Regions from separate parts of the Streptomyces spiramyceticus genome, predicted to be linked through region 3. Evidence: riboswitches for the same ligand, from Rfam matches in the RefSeq annotation. Region 3 holds a riboswitch; each other region holds the start of a gene.
What was found. Region 3 has a riboswitch for cyclic di-AMP ahead of PXH83_RS28325 (LysM peptidoglycan-binding domain-containing M23 family metallopeptidase). Riboswitches for the same ligand answer to the same signal wherever they lie in the genome.
Positions count from the first base shown of each region.

Region 1: it holds a riboswitch for cyclic di-AMP, as region 3 does, so the genes downstream of both, PXH83_RS01005 (C40 family peptidase) here and PXH83_RS28325 (LysM peptidoglycan-binding domain-containing M23 family metallopeptidase) in region 3, are expected to answer to the same signal.
Region 2: it holds a riboswitch for cyclic di-AMP, as region 3 does, so the genes downstream of both, PXH83_RS11155 (transglycosylase family protein) here and PXH83_RS28325 (LysM peptidoglycan-binding domain-containing M23 family metallopeptidase) in region 3, are expected to answer to the same signal.
Region 4: it holds a riboswitch for cyclic di-AMP, as region 3 does, so the genes downstream of both, PXH83_RS24190 (M23 family metallopeptidase) here and PXH83_RS28325 (LysM peptidoglycan-binding domain-containing M23 family metallopeptidase) in region 3, are expected to answer to the same signal.

Region 1 is NZ_JARBAX010000001.1:263,631-267,348, forward strand. It holds gene PXH83_RS00995 (ATP-dependent Clp protease proteolytic subunit) at 1-470, shown strand, start outside; gene PXH83_RS01000 (hypothetical protein) at 478-786, shown strand; cyclic di-AMP (ydaO/yuaA leader) riboswitch at 1,120-1,281, shown strand; gene PXH83_RS01005 (C40 family peptidase) at 1,285-1,758, shown strand; gene PXH83_RS01010 (VOC family protein) at 1,804-2,196, shown strand; gene PXH83_RS01015 (ATP-binding protein) at 2,315-2,746, opposite strand; gene PXH83_RS01020 (8-amino-7-oxononanoate synthase) at 3,031-3,718, opposite strand, start outside.
Region 2 is NZ_JARBAX010000001.1:2,491,146-2,494,863, forward strand. It holds gene eno (phosphopyruvate hydratase) at 1-1,103, opposite strand, end outside; gene PXH83_RS11155 (transglycosylase family protein) at 1,350-2,012, opposite strand; cyclic di-AMP (ydaO/yuaA leader) riboswitch at 2,016-2,166, opposite strand; gene PXH83_RS11160 (transglycosylase family protein) at 2,495-3,460, opposite strand; gene PXH83_RS11165 (cytochrome P450 family protein) at 3,574-3,718, opposite strand, start outside.
Region 3 is NZ_JARBAX010000002.1:1,061,336-1,065,053, reverse strand. It holds gene PXH83_RS28335 (STM4011 family radical SAM protein) at 1-470, shown strand, start outside; gene PXH83_RS28330 (SGNH/GDSL hydrolase family protein) at 423-1,214, opposite strand; gene PXH83_RS28325 (LysM peptidoglycan-binding domain-containing M23 family metallopeptidase) at 1,407-2,306, opposite strand; cyclic di-AMP (ydaO/yuaA leader) riboswitch at 2,309-2,479, opposite strand; gene PXH83_RS28320 (alpha-galactosidase) at 2,800-3,718, opposite strand, start outside.
Region 4 is NZ_JARBAX010000002.1:105,499-109,216, forward strand. It holds gene PXH83_RS24185 (M16 family metallopeptidase) at 1-1,076, shown strand, start outside; cyclic di-AMP (ydaO/yuaA leader) riboswitch at 1,306-1,475, shown strand; gene PXH83_RS24190 (M23 family metallopeptidase) at 1,488-2,309, shown strand; gene PXH83_RS24195 (GntR family transcriptional regulator) at 2,506-3,195, shown strand; gene PXH83_RS24200 (HPr family phosphocarrier protein) at 3,350-3,631, opposite strand.

The DNA.
Region 1 (3,718 bases), on a different contig from region 3:
ACCTCGAACATGCCGCCCCCGACCGGGACATCTCGCTCTACATCAACTCCCCCGGCGGCTCGTTCACCGCCATGTCGGCGATCTACGACACGATCCAGTTCGTCACCTGCGACGTCGAGACCATCTGCCTGGGCCAGGCCGCGTCCTCGGCTGCCGTGCTGCTCGCGGCCGGCTCACCGGGCAAGCGCCTCGCGCTGCCGGGAGCGCGGGTGCTCCTCAGCCAGCCGTCCATCGACGAGCCCGTGCATGGGCAGCCGTCCGATCTGGAGATCGAGGCGCGCGAGCTGATGCGCATGAGGGAGCTGCTCGCCGAGCTGCTCGCGCGCCACACCGGGCAGAGCGGGGAGCGTGTCGACGCCGACATCGAGCGCGACAAGGTCTTCGACGCGGATGCGGCCCGGGCGTACGGCCTGGTGGACCACATCGTGCAGAGCCGCAAGGACACTTCCGCCTTCTCCGCCCCGAGGTGATCCCCGCATGCTGCTGCCCGAACTGCCGCCGCTGCCGGCCCTGACGCGCGCCGAGTGCGAGTTCATCGACCGCTATCTGGAAGTCGTCGATCTGGTGGGCCGGATCAATCCGGCGCACGGGGCCGACACTTACGGCGCTCTGCGCGCCGCACAGGCGCTCGTCGGCAAGGCCGCGGGACTGCGGGACGCGCTCACCGTGATGCACGAGCGGGGCGAGACCCGCCTCCATGCCGCCACCCTCGCCCGGGCACTGCGGGTGCTCGACGGTGAGCGGCGGGCGAGCCGGGTCACCGTGCCGCCCCGCGCCACGAGTTGACGGGGGTTCAGCCGACTGGCCCTGCCCAGTACGACACGCGACACCTCGAACGGCGTATCTACCGACTGCGCAGTCGTACTATCCGACTTGCGCATCGCGCCTACACAGATGGCGGAATGGGGCATTCCGTCCCTGGTACGAGGGTCGCCAGGCATCGACAACGATCGTCAAAAACACCCCTGTCCACCCGAACGGGTCAGTCGTGAGGAGCCTCACATACGCCCGTTTCTGCTCGGAAATCCGGGTATTCATGAGTCAAGATCCCTGGGACGACAAGCCCCCGCCACCTCGGCGGGGCGGTCCGGGCGGACGCTGAGTCCTGCCGCCGCTCCGGATGACTGGTCGACAGGAGTGCATCGGCAGGAGTGGAGGACCCAGGTAGGACGGGGTGACCGGACACGGTCGTCCCTTGGGGTGAAGCCGCGAAAGCGGCCGGGCATCTTCGCCTGTCCGAACCCGACAGGCCATCCTTCACAGGCGGCTGACGAAGGGTTGCGCATGACCGCGCACACGTATGTTCCGCACCGGCTCTCCCGGGCCGGGGCCGCCTCGGCTCTCACGCTCGTCGCCCTCGGCGGCACCATGCTGGTGCCGGGGGCCGCCACCGAGGCACATGCCGCGTCGCATTCGACGAAGGCGCTCAAGATTGCCGCATCGAAGAAGGGTGCCCCGTACATGCGCGGGGCAACGGGCCCGAACCGGTTCGACTGCTCGGGGCTGACGCTCTATTCGTTCAAGAAGGCCGGCAAGAGCCTGCCACGCACTGCGCAGTCCCAGTACAACAGGACGCGGCACATCTCCGCCTCCGGCAGGCAGCCCGGCGACCTCGTCTTCTTCCATTACGGTCGCAGCGTCTACCACGTGGGCATCTATGCGGGCAACGGCAAGATCTGGCACTCCCCGAAGACCGGCTCCCACGTGAAGCTGGAGAGGATCTGGTCCAATTCCGTGTGGTACGGCCGGGTGCGCTGATCTAAATCATGTGAACTGCCTGGCGGTGAAGGTAAGTTGACCACCATGACCTTCATGAATCCGGTATGTCACATCACCTTCGACGCCCACGACCCGTACGCCATCGCCGAGTTCTGGTCCGCGCTCACCGGTTACAAGGTGAGCAAGGAGGACGCTCCGGGCGACGACGAAGTGCTGATCGAATCGGATCAGCCCGGCGTCCCCGGACTGCTGTTCATCCGTGTCCCCGAGAGCAAGAGCGTCAAGAACCGCATACACCTCGACATCCAGCCGCCGAACGGCACGCGGGATGCCGAGGTGGAGCGGCTCGCGGAGCTCGGCGCGAAGATCATCAGCGATCAGCGCAATGCGGAGGGCCTCGGCTGGGTCGTCATGGCCGACCCCGAGGGCAATGAATTCTGTGTCGAGCGCAGCGCGATGGAGCGCGGCCTCGTCTGAGGAGGCCCTGGCAGCATGACCTGGGGCGACCCCGGCGGTGGTGTGCACGCCGCCGGGGTACGCCTGGCGTGGGTCATCACTGGCGGACCGTTACTGCTTGACCATTACGGCTTGACCGTCACTGCTTGACGGGGACGTTCCAGGGGAGCGCGATCCACACGGTCTTGCCACCCTCCTGCGTGGGCTGGACGCTCAGCCGGCCGCCGCACTCCAGGGTGAGACAGCGGATAATCACTATGCCGCGCCCGTTGTCCTGCTGAACGGCGGCGGGCAACCGTTTCGGCCACCGGGGGTGGCTGTCTGTGACGCCGATGCGCAACCTCTCGTCCCGGTCCAGCTGTACGTCCACGGTGAAGGTGGGCGACTGGCCGAAAGTGTGCTGGACGGCATTTGTTGCCAGCTCCGAAACGATAAGCCGAACGGTATCGGCGGCATCGGAGTCGGGGGGCATCCCCCACTCGCCGAGAATCTCGGCGACGTATCTCCGTGCCGCTGAGACCGAGGCCGGCTCGCTCGGCAGAGTGACGGATACTTCCTGGTGGTCTGCCATGGCGACGCTGTCCCTTTCCCACCGGGGCCGGACTCCGACTCGTAGCGGATTAACTTCGAGGGCGGCCTCGGATTGCTCCGCGCCAGAGTGCCACTCATGGTGCCGTCATAGTGGGCGAGACCCCAAGATATGCAGATATCTGTCGCTCGAAGCGGTGAACTCTGCTACGCAAGAACGTATTTGGGCGGCGCATTGGTGGGGCGCATATCAAGTCATGAAACAGCAGGTGAGGCAGTTACTCGCGGTGGCGAAAATGTCTCATGTCCGTTTACAGATCCTGCATTTCACCGCGCGCCACCACCATTATCTTCTCCCTTTCGAACATTGCTGATCCGAATGTGATTGTTCCCGACCACGGGCGCGGTCCGCAGGACGGTGGCCACCGCCTCCTCGATCTGCTGGTCCGTGAGGTCGGCCCTGGCGGTGAGCCTGAGGCGGGAGATCCCGTCCGGCACCGACGGGGGCCGGAAGCAGCCCACGGCCAGGCCCGCCTCGCGGCAGTCGGCGGCCCACCGCACCGCCGCCTCCGGTGAGGGCGCCAGGACCGACACCACGGCGGCGTCCGGGCGTACGGCGGACAGACCGGCGTCGGTCAGTCCCCGGTGCAACGAGACCGCGACGGTACGAGCGCGGGCGGCAAGCCCCGGCTCACGGCGCAGCAGCCGTGCGCTCGCCAGCGCCGCGCCGGCTGCGGCCGGTGCCAGACCCGTGTCGAAGATGAACGTACGTGCTGTGTTGACGAGGTGGTCGATGACCCGGGCCGGGCCGAGGACCGCTCCGCCCTGGCTGCCCAGGGACTTGGACAGGGTCAGCGTGGCGACGACACCGTCCGCACCGGCCAGGCCCGCCGCGTCCAGCGCGCCCCTGCCGCCGTCGCCGAGGACCCCGAGCCCGTGGGCGTCGTCGACGACGAGGGCCGCACCGTGGGCGCGGCAGGCCTCCGCCAGCTCCGGCAGCGGCGCCGCGTCGCCG
Region 2 (3,718 bases), on a different contig from region 3:
CCGGAGCGGTGCGACATCATGCACTTGAAGCCGTTGCGCTGGGCCAGCTCGACGGCGTCCAGGGTCTCGGTCAGCGAACCGATCTGGTTGACCTTGACGAGCAGCGAGTTGGCGGCGCCTTCCTCGATACCGCGGGCCAGGCGCTCCGGGTTGGTGACGAAGAGGTCGTCGCCGACGATCTGGACCTTGGTGCCCAGCTTGTCGGTGAGGACCTTCCAGCCGGCCCAGTCGTCCTCGAAGAGCGGGTCCTCGATGGAGACGAGCGGGTACGCCGCCACGAGCTCCTCGTAGTACTCCGTCATCTCGGCGGCCGAGCGGGACTTGCCCTCGAACTCGTACGCGCCGTCCTTGTAGAACTCGGACGCGGCGACGTCGAGCGCGAGCGCGATCTGCTCGCCCGGGATGTAACCGGCCTGCTGGATGGCCTCGAGGATGAGGTCGAGCGCGGCGCGGTTGGAGTCCAGGTTCGGGGCGAAGCCGCCCTCGTCGCCGAGGCCGGTGGACAGGCCCTTGGTCTTCAGGACGGACTTGAGGGTGTGGTAGACCTCCGTGCCCCAGCGCAGGGCCTCGGAGAACGACTCGGCGCCGATCGGCGCGATCATGAACTCCTGGATGTCGACGTTGGAGTCGGCGTGCGACCCACCGTTGAGGATGTTCATCATCGGAACGGGCAGCAGGTGCGCGTTCGGGCCGCCGAGGTAGCGGAAGAGCGGCAGGTCGGACGCCTCGGAGGCGGCGTGCGCGACGGCAAGCGAGACGCCGAGGATGGCGTTGGCGCCGAGGGAGGCCTTGTTCTCGGTGGCGTCCAGGTCGAACATCGCCTGGTCGATCAGGCGCTGCTCGGTGGCGTCGTAACCGACGAGCTCCGGGCCGATCTGCTCGATGACGGCGAGGACGGCCTTCTCGACACCCTTGCCCTGATAGCGGTCGGGGTCACCGTCGCGAAGCTCAATGGCCTCGAACGCTCCGGTGGAGGCACCGGACGGAACAGCAGCACGACCGGTGCTGCCGTCGTCGAGGCCGACCTCGACCTCGACCGTGGGGTTGCCTCGGGAGTCCAGGATTTCCCGGGCTACGACGACGTCGATGGACGGCACGAGCATCTCCTTCTGGGATGTGACGCTTGGGTGCAGGGTCGCTTTGGCCTTGCGGCAAGAGCCTATCCGGCCCGGGCGCATCGGCCAGCCGATGGCCCGCCCCGTGGGACGAGAAGGCGCCCGAATACCCCCAGGACGGTACGAAACTCCTGGCCGGAAGTCGCGACGTACTGGGCAGTAACGACAAAACCCCGGCCCGGCGCGTACGGGGGAAGACACGCCGGGCCGGGGAGCTTTGTGGGGTCGTCAGGCTCAGCCGAGGTGCAGCTGCTGGCCCGGGAAGATCACGTCGGCGTCGCTGATGATGTCCTTGTTCAGCTCGAAGATCTTCTTCCAGCCGCCCTCGACGTCCTCCGCCTCGGCGATCTTGCCGAGGGTGTCGCCGGACTTCACCTTGTACTCGCCGTCGCCCTTCTTCACCGCCTTGCGGCCCTCGCCGCGGGAGGCCGCCTGGGCGTCGCCGGAGCTGCGCTCGGCCTTGGGCTCGGCCTTCGGCTGGGCCGCCTCGGGCTGGGCCTGCTCGGCGGAGCCACTGTCGTACGCGGCGCCGGACAGGCCCACGCCGCAGTTCGGCCACGCGCCCTTGCCCTGGCCGGCCAGGACCTTCTCGGCTATCTCGATCTGCTGCGCCTTGGAGGCCTGGTCGGCGGTGCCGGCGTACGCGGTGCCGCCGTACGCGGCCCAGGTGGACGCCGAGAACTGCAGGCCACCGTGGTAGCCGTTGCCGGTGTTGATGGACCAGTTGCCGCCGGACTCGCACTGCGCGACCTTGTCCCACTCCCCGGCGCTGGCGGCCGAGGCGGACGTGGCACCCATCAGCGGGGCGGCGACGGCGACACCGGTGATACCGGCGAACGCGGCGAACCGGACGGCCTTGGACGGGCGACGGTGCTTGGCCTTGCTGGAAAACAGCATGCGACATCTCCTCACCGACGCCTACGAGGTGAGCTGTCGGGTTCGGGCCATGTGAGTTGCCCGGCCGCGCGACCTGGTGCGATCTGTCGCGCGGCTTCACCCCAAGCCGGTTCCGGTGCGTCCTTCGACGTTCGCCTTTCGGCGTTCGCCCTTCGACGGCCGGGCCCGGCACTTACCTGGTTCCCCCGCTCCTGCCTACGGCGCTTTACGCGTCAGCTACTCCCCCGACCGACGGCAGGATTCGGCGTGACGGTCGACGGGGCCCGCGGTGGCGAGCGATCCGACCGTAAACACATGACTCCCCGATGTTCAAAGACGCACATCGAGGAGAAATCGCCCCTACTTGCCTTCGCATAACCGGCATTCACGCAGGTCAGAGGCGAAACGGGTGGAGCGTCCGGACCGACCGCGCCAGTTGAGGCAAAGAGACCCTTGTCTCACTGGCTCCAATTCGGACATAGCAGCCCGAACTGCCCCTGTTTTCAGCTCAGATCAAGGCGCTGGCCAGGAAGGATGAGGTCCGCGTCGGACCCGATGGCCTTCTCGTTGGCCTCGTAGAGCGCGGGCCAGCCGCCGGGGACGTCGTGCGCGTCGGCGATGGCCCAGAGGTTGTCACCGGTTCGCACGGTGTACTCACCGCCATCCGCATTGCGTGCCTTGTCCGCACTGCCCGCGTTCGCCGCATCGCGTGACGATCCGTCACCTCGGGAGGCGTGGCGGCCCGATTCATGCTTGTTGCCCGAATCGCCTGCTGCGGCGTCGGTGCGGTTCTCCTCGCGGGCTTCCTCGCCGCGGTGCTTGCCCGAGGGGGCGCTCTTCTCGGGGGCGGGCGGAGTGGTCTCGTCCGCGGGGGTGGCGTCGGGGGCCTTGGCGGGCTCGGAGGCGTCCGACCCGGCAGGCTCCTCACTCACGTCGGCCTTGTCGGCCTCGTCGGCCTTCTTTGTCCTGTCGGCCTCGGAGTCGGAGCCCACGATGTCCTCAAGGGGCTCGGACCGTTCCGAAGTGTCCGGGCTATCCGGAGCCTCCGACGGCGTCGGCTCGGCGGGCGTGCCGACGCCCGGCGGGGTGTCGTCACCCTCCACCAGGCCGGAGATCGTCGCGCAGCTGGGCCACGCCTTCGGCCCCTGGTCGGCCAGGACCTTCTCCGCTATCTGGATCTGCTGGGAGCGGCTGGCGAGGTCGGCGCGCGGCGCGTACGCCGTACCGCCGTTGCTCTCCCAGGCCTCCTGCGAGAACTGCAGTCCGCCGTAGTAGCCGTTGCCGAGGTCGGCACTCCACATGCCTCCGCTCTCGCACTCGGCGACCCGGTCCCAGGTCGTGGCCTCGGCAGCGTTCGCGCCGGTCGCGCCGAGGAGCGGGATGGCGATGGCCGATCCGGCGACGCCTGCCGCGACGACGAGAGCTGGGGCCTGACGCGGGCGTCGGTGTCGACCGTTCCCGGAGCGCATGCGGTTGCCTTTCGAGTGACGGCTGAGGTTGACGGTGAACGTAGCCGTACTCGAACGCTTGTCACAAGTCGATGCAGCAGAGATCACGTGAAGGTCTCATACTTGACGTACCGTCAAATTTTTCCGGCGTCGAACTCCACAGGAAGCGTGCGCAGTCCGCGCATAATGAGGCCCCCACGCCACCGCAAATCGTCATGTTCCACCGCAAGTCGCAGATCGGGAAGGCGTCGAAGCAGCGTCGCGATCGCCGCCTGCCCT
Region 3 (3,718 bases):
GTGTCGTCGGCTTCCCCGAGCACCTCGACGAGGCGCGACGGCTGCGCGCCGCCCTCCCCGACGAGGTGTATCTCTGGGTCAACGCGGCCGAGGGCCGCACCTATACGGACGAGGAAGCCGGCCGCTGGACCGCCCTGGACCCCCTCTTCCCGTACAGCCGCCACCCGCACCGCTCGGCCGGACTGCCCTGCCGTACGGGCGAGTCGGTGATCTCGGTGGACGGCGACGGCACGGTGCGCCGCTGCCACTTCGTCCGCTCAGAGCTCGGCAATCTCTACGACGGCTCGTACCGGCAGGCGCTGGGCCCGCGCGCATGCCCCCTCGCCGTCTGCGACTGTCACATCGGCTATGTCCACCTGGAGACGCTGCCGTTGTACGACGCCTTCGCGGGCGGCGTCCTCGAACGCATACCCGTCGGGCATTCAGAGCGGCAGCAGGTCGGGCCTCTTCGCCTCGACGTGATCGCCTGACGACTCGCCGCGCAGCCGCCGCCCGATCCACGGCACCAGGTGCTCGCGCGCCCACTGGATGTTGTCCTTGCGCGCCTCCAGCGTGCCGCGCGGTGCCTGCGGCGGCCATGCCTGGTCCGGGTCGGCCGGCACGTCGAGCCCGAGCACCTGTGCCGCGCGCAGCGCGACGCGTGTGTGCCCCTCGGGCGAGAGGTGCAGCCGGTCCCCGTCCCAAGCGCGCCTGTCCTGAACGGACTTGAGCGACCACAGGTCGAGCACCGGGCAGTCGTAGCGGTCGGCGACGGCCCGTACGTGCGCCGTGTACGTCGCGATCTTGCCCCGCAGATGGCGCAGGACGGGCACGCCCCGCGTGTCGAAGCCGGTGGTCACCATGACGGTGCCCACGGCGTTGGTGAGGTCGGCCACGGCCCGCTCGAAGCGCTCGGCGACGTCGTCGGGGTCGCTGCCGGGCCGGAGGATGTCGTTGCCTCCCGCGCAGAAACTCACCAGATCGGGGGCCAGTTCCCGGGCGCGCGGGACCTGTTCCTCCACGATCTGGTCGAGGAGGCGGCCGCGCACGGCGAGGTTGGCATAGCGGAACGTGTGCTCGGGGACGCGGTCGTCGAGGAGTACGGCCAGCCTGTCGGCCCAGCCGATGAACGCACCGTCGGGTCCGGGGTCGCCGACTCCTTCGGTGAAGCTGTCGCCGATCGCCGCGTACGACCCGATGGTGCCTGCACTGAATGATCTCGAATCGTCTGCCACGTCGATACATCCTTCACTGGCGCAAGTGACCTACGCCACCGTAGGGAGGGGTTGACGCGGCGTGAGATAAGACACCGGTCAAGATTCGCCCAATCCGGAATACGCCGAAAACGCACGTACGCCCCTTTCCTTCCGCCAATTGCGGCGGAGGGAAAGGGGCGTACGGAGAGGATTCCGCAGTGGCGGGGTGCGTCAGATGGAGACGCCGTTGCCGCGCAGGTAGGCCAGCGGGTCGACGTCCGAGCCGTAGCCCGGGCCGGTCCGGATCTCGAAGTGCAGGTGCGGGCCGGTGGAGTTGCCCGTGCTGCCGGAGAGACCGATCTGGATGCCGCCGCCGACGCGCTGGCCGGACGAGACGGCCAGCGAGGACAGGTGGGCGTACTGCGAGTACCGGCCGTCGTCGTGCTTGATGACGACCTCGTTGCCGTACGCACCGCCCCATCCGGCGGAGACGACGGTGCCGGAGCTGACGGCCTTGACCGGCGTGCCGCTCGACGCGGCGAAGTCGACGCCCGTGTGGTAGCCGCTGGACCAGCTGCCACCGGCGGCGCGGTACGGCGTGGTGACGCCCGCGGGGACCGGGGCGGAGAAGCCGGAGCCGGTGACGGTGCTGGTCTCGGGCTTGGCCGCCGCCTTGGCCTGCGGCTTGGCCTCGGGCTTGACCTCGGCCTTGGCCTGGGGGGCGGCGGGGGCCTCGGCCGGCGCCTTGGCGCCGATGGTGAGCTTCATGCCCGGAAGGATGAACGAGGGGTTGCCGCCGACGACCTCACGGTTGTCGGCGTACAGCTTCTGCCAGCCGCCGCGCACGTTCTCCCGGTCGGCGATCTTCGACAGATAGTCGCCGGAGACGACGGAGTAGGTCTTCGTGCCGGTCTTCTTCGCAGCTGCCTGCGCGGCCTTCTTGGTGACCTTCTCCGCAGCCTTCTGCGTCACGGGCGAGGAGGCGGCGGCCGGGGCGGCCTTCTCCGCGGCATTCGCGCCGGTGGCGGCAATGAGCGGGAGTGCGAGTGCGGCTCCGCCCGTGCCCGCGGCGACAAAACCGCGAGTGATCGAGTTCGACCTCGGGCGGCGGTGCTTACCCTTTGCAGGCATGGCGAATTCCTCTCCGTCGCCTACGAGGTGAGCTGTCGGGTTCGGGCTGGAGATGCCCGGCCGCGCTCTCGCGCGACTTCACCCCGAGCCGGTCCGGACCGGCGTGCAGATCCGGATGAACGGCGTACTTACCTGGGTCCCCCGCTCCTGCCACGCTTGAGTGAGTGAGTGAGTGCGGTTGCCGGGCGGTGGCAGGATTAGGCGGTCCACCCGGATTGACGGTGACCGTAAGCCGACAGGACGCCCGCGGACAAGCCACTCCATTCACTCAGGCATTGCCCTGCGGGAATTCACCATGAAATTCCCGTCACACTCTGTGGATTACGGATCTCGGACCCCCGCCCAGGACCAGGCATTTCCGTTCGGCGCCTCGCCACGCACCGTCACAAATATGATCCTGCTCACCAGCGGACCCGCCATTCCCTTTACCAGCAAGGGGAGTTATGCCTAATTGCCCGAATTAGTTCGAACTGCAGAACAACATCCCGAACTGCTACGTATCTCCCGATTCGCGCACCCGCCGCAACCGAAAGACCGCAGCATCCAGATCACCGCGCAGCGCCGTGCGCAGACCCCGGTGGAGCAGTACGGCCCCGCGGTGCACGGCCGACGTGTCCAGGCATGCGTATGCCGCCGCCGGGTCGAGCCCGCGCAGCCGCAGCGGCGGCTGCTGCTCGCCGTAATGCTGGGCCTGGAGCCAGGCGAAGACGACGATGTCGTCCCCGTGCGTGTACTGGACGGCGCTCAGGCCGCCGTCCGGCGGACGGAGCCGGTGCATCTCGCCGTGCTGCACGACCGGCCTGATCTCCTTGTAGAGATCCACCCACTCGCGCGCCTCGGCGATCTCGCACTCACCCCACTCGGTCAGATCGCCGCCGATGCCGAGCACGCCCGCCATCGCGCTCACGAAGCGGAAGCGCAGCGAGCTGACCCGCCCATTGAGCTGGGTGTTCGGGCTGTCGGTGACCCATGCGGCCATCGCGCGCGCCGGGTGCAGCTGGCTGAAGCCGTGCTGGATGGCGAGCCGGTCCAGCGGGTCGGTGTTGTCGGAGGTCCACACCTGGTCGGTACGGGAGAGAATCCCGAGGTCGATCCGCCCGCCGCCGCCCGAGCAGGACTCGAAGGCGATGGTGGGGTGCGCGGCCCGCAGCCGGTCGAGCAGCCCGTACAGGGCGTGCACGTGCGCGGTCCACAGCTTCTGCGGATACGGTTCGCCCGGCCAGCCCGCGTCGGTGAAACAGCGGTTGAAGTCCCACTTCACATAGTCGACCGGCGCGGCCGACAGGAGACCGTCGAGCTGGTCCCAGAGGTACGCCTGGACGTCGTCACGGGCGAGATTGAGAACGAGCTGGTTACGGAACTCCGTGCGGGTGCGCCCCGGGTGGTGCTGCACCCAGTCGGGGTGCGCCCGG
Region 4 (3,718 bases), 960 kb from region 3:
GGGTCTCCCTGGAGGTCCCGGTCTCCCGGCTGCCCAAGGCGCTCGGCCTGCTCGCCGACGCGCTGCGCGCGCCCGCCTTCGCGGACAGCGAGATCGACCGGCTGGTGCGCAACCGGCTCGACGAGATCCCGCACGAGACGGCCAACCCGTCCCGTCGGGCCGCCAAGCAGCTCTCCAAGGAGCTCTTCCCCGCCGGTTCGCGCATGTCGCGGCCGCGCCAGGGCTCGGAGGAGACGGTGGAGCGTATCGACTCCGCCGCAGTGAGGGGCTTCTACGAGGCGCACGTGCGTCCCGCGACCGCCACCGCCGTGGTCGTCGGCGACCTCGAAGGCACGGATCTCGATGCCGTGCTGGCCGACACCCTGGGCGCCTGGACGGGCAACACCGCCGAGCCCCGCCCCGTCCCGGTGGTGACGGCGGACGACACGGGCCGCGTGGTCATCGTCGACCGCCCCGGCGCGGTCCAGACGCAGCTGCTCATCGGCCGCACCGGCCCGGACAGGCACGACCGTGTCTGGCCGGCCCAGGTCCTCGGTACGTACTGCCTGGGCGGCACGCTCACCTCCCGCCTGGACCGTGTCCTGCGCGAGGAGAAGGGCTACACGTACGGCGTGCGCGCCTATGGCCAGGTGTTGCGCTCCGCCGCTCCCTCCGGTCCGGAAGGGGCCCCGGGCGCCGCGATGCTCGCGATCAGCGGCTCCGTGGACACCGAGTCCACGGGTCCGGCGCTGGAGGACCTCTGGAAGGTGCTGCGCACCCTCGCAGAGGAAGGCCTGACCGACGCCGAGCGCGACGTCGCCGTACAGAACCTGGTGGGCGTCGCCCCGCTGAAGTACGAGACGGCCGCGGCCGTCGCCGGCACGCTCGCCGACCAGGTCGAGCAGCAGCTGCCGGACGACTTCCAGGCCCAGCTGTACGCGCGCCTCGTCGAGACCGGCACGGTGGAGGCCACCGCAGCGGCCGTCAGCGCCTTCCCTGCCGACCGTCTGGTCACGATCCTCGTCGGGGACGCGTCCCAGATCGAGGAGCCGGTCAGGGCGCTCGGCATCGGCGAGGTGAAGGTGGTGGCCGGCTGATAAGCCGCGCACCAAATGCCCCTGTAATGGGGCATAGGGGGACGGAATAGAGGGACCCCGGTGACCGACAGGCCGCCGGGGTCCTTCCTGTATGTCCCTTTTGTTGTGGAGGTTGCCTGTCTGGCCTGTGGGGTGCGTTACAAAACCTCGTGTCTGTTTGGTGATTGACAGATGTCCCGTTTAGCGTCTGTCCGGCTGTTCGTCAGCAATGCGCCGCATCCGCGGCGCCGGACAGTCATCGCCGAGTCCCCGTCAGGCGCGAGCCTGGGGAGCCGGGGACCCATTCAGTCCCTGGGGTGAATCGGACGGCCTCTGTGCGCGTACGTACGGAGGGGTCCGTAGGAGACCTTCCTGCTCCGAACCCGTCAGCTAACCCGGTAGGCGAGAAGGAAGGAAAGGATCAGCCACTCCATGGCGTTCACCCGTGCCACCGGGAAGCACCGTCGTCCGAGCCGTCTGACGCGCAAGAGCGCGAACATGGCGGGTGTTGCCGCCCTCGCGACGACCGGCGTCATCGGAGGCCTGGCCTCTCCCGCCCTCGCCGCCCACGACGACACCAGCGCCGAAGCGGCGCGCTCCGTCGCGGACACCGGCCTGACCCAGGCCCTCGTCATCGGCGACTCCCTCGCCGACCAGATCGCGGCCCAGGCCGAGTCCCAGCGACAGGCCGCCGTCAAGGCGGAGGCCGCCCGCAAGGCCGAGGCCGAGCGGAAGGCCGAGGCCGAGCGCAAGGCCAGGGCCGCCGCTGCGGCGAAGGTCAAGAGGGAGCGGGAGGAGCGCGCGGCCAGGGAGCGTGCCGCCCGCGCCGCCGAGCGCAAGCGCCTCAACAGCTACACCCTTCCCATCGCCGGTTCCGTGGTGACCACCGGCTACAACGCCGGCGGCTCGCTCTGGTCCTCCGGCAGCCACTCCGGTGTCGACTTCCGTGCACCGTCCGGCAGTTCCGTCGTGTCCGTCGGCCGCGGCACCGTCGTCGAGGCCGGCTGGGGCGGCGCGTACGGCAACAACATCGTCATCAGGATGAACGACGGCACGTACACGCAGTACGGCCACCTGTCGTCCATCCGCGTCTCCGTCGGCCAGGCCGTCACCACCGGCCAGCAGATAGGCCTCTCGGGTTCGACCGGCAACTCGACCGGCCCGCACCTGCACTTCGAGGCCCGTACGACGCCCGACTACGGCTCCGACATGGACCCGACCGCGTACCTGCGCGCGCACGGCGTCAGTATCTGACCCCGACTCCGACGACGCGGTCCGACGCACCTCCGCTTTCCCCGAAGGCCCCGGCTTCCCCGCCGGGGCCTTCGGCTTGGCCAAAAGATATCCATGGATTCCGGCCTCCCTTCGGAAATTCCCCGCCTCTGCAATAGAGTCGCTGAACAAGCGTCAATCGACCGCGTTTCGCGGGGATTAAGGCGGAGGTCAGGTCATGCGCATTCCCGCGCAATCGGTATGCACGGCGATCCGTGACGACATCGTCTCCGGTGTCTTCCAGCGCGGCAGCCGGCTCACCGAAGAGCTGCTTGCGCGTCGTTACGGTGTCTCGCGCGTCCCGGTGCGCGAAGCCCTGCGCACCCTGGAATCCGAGGGGTTCGTCACCACCCGCCGGCACGCCGGCGCCTGCGTCGCCGAGCCGACCGAGCAGGAGGCCGCCGACCTCCTGGAGGTCAGGACGCTGCTGGAGCCGCTGAGCGCGGCCCGCGCCGCCCAGCGGCGCACCGAGGCGCACCTCAAGGTGCTGCGTGGGCTGGTCAGGCTGGGGCAGGAGCGGGCCCGCCGGGGCGAGGGCGAGGACCTGCGCTCACTCGGCGGCTGGTTCCACGAGACGCTCGCCCAGGCCTCCGGCAGCCCCGGCCTGACGGCGCTGCTCACCCAGCTCAGGCACAAGATCGCCTGGATGTACGCCGTCGAGCAGCACGCACGCCCCGTCGAGTCGTGGGCCGAACACGGCGCGATCGTCGACGCCGTGGCGCGCGGTGACGCGGAGCGTGCCAGGTCGCTCATGGCGCTGCACGCCGAACGGGCGGTCGCGGTGCACCGGTTGCGGCAGCCGGACCGGGACCGGGAGCGTGTGAGGACTTCGCAACATGCCGTAAACACGGCGAGTGGGCGTCATTAACAGGTGCGCCGTATACAAAGAGGGTGAATTGGCGGGGGGCCAATTCGCGCTGCCCGCATTCTTCGGCGTATCGCGCCGCGCAAAAAGAAGGAGCCGCATCCCCCGAGGAATTCGGGGGATGCGGCTCCTTCTCAAGAATTCGCCCGTCCAGGGTTCAGACGGTCTCGGGAAGCTCGTCCAGGCCCTCGGAGACCAGCTTCGCCAGGCGGTCGAGGGCGGCGTCGGAGCCGTCGGCCTCGGAGGCGAGCACGATCTCTTCGCCACCCGCCGCACCCAGGCCGAGCACCGCGAGCATGGAGGCGGCGTTGACCGGGTTGCCTTCGGCCTTGGCGATCGTCACGGGGACGCCCGAGGCGGTCGCTGCGCGGACGAAGATGGAGGCGGGCCGGGCGTGCAGGCCCTCGGCCCAGCCGACGGTGACGCGGCGCTCAACCATGGTGTTGCCCTTCATGTTCTAACGGTTGTCTAGACCACTATCTCATGGCGGGCGGTCGGCGGGTGACCCGCCTTCGGCCCCTTTTCC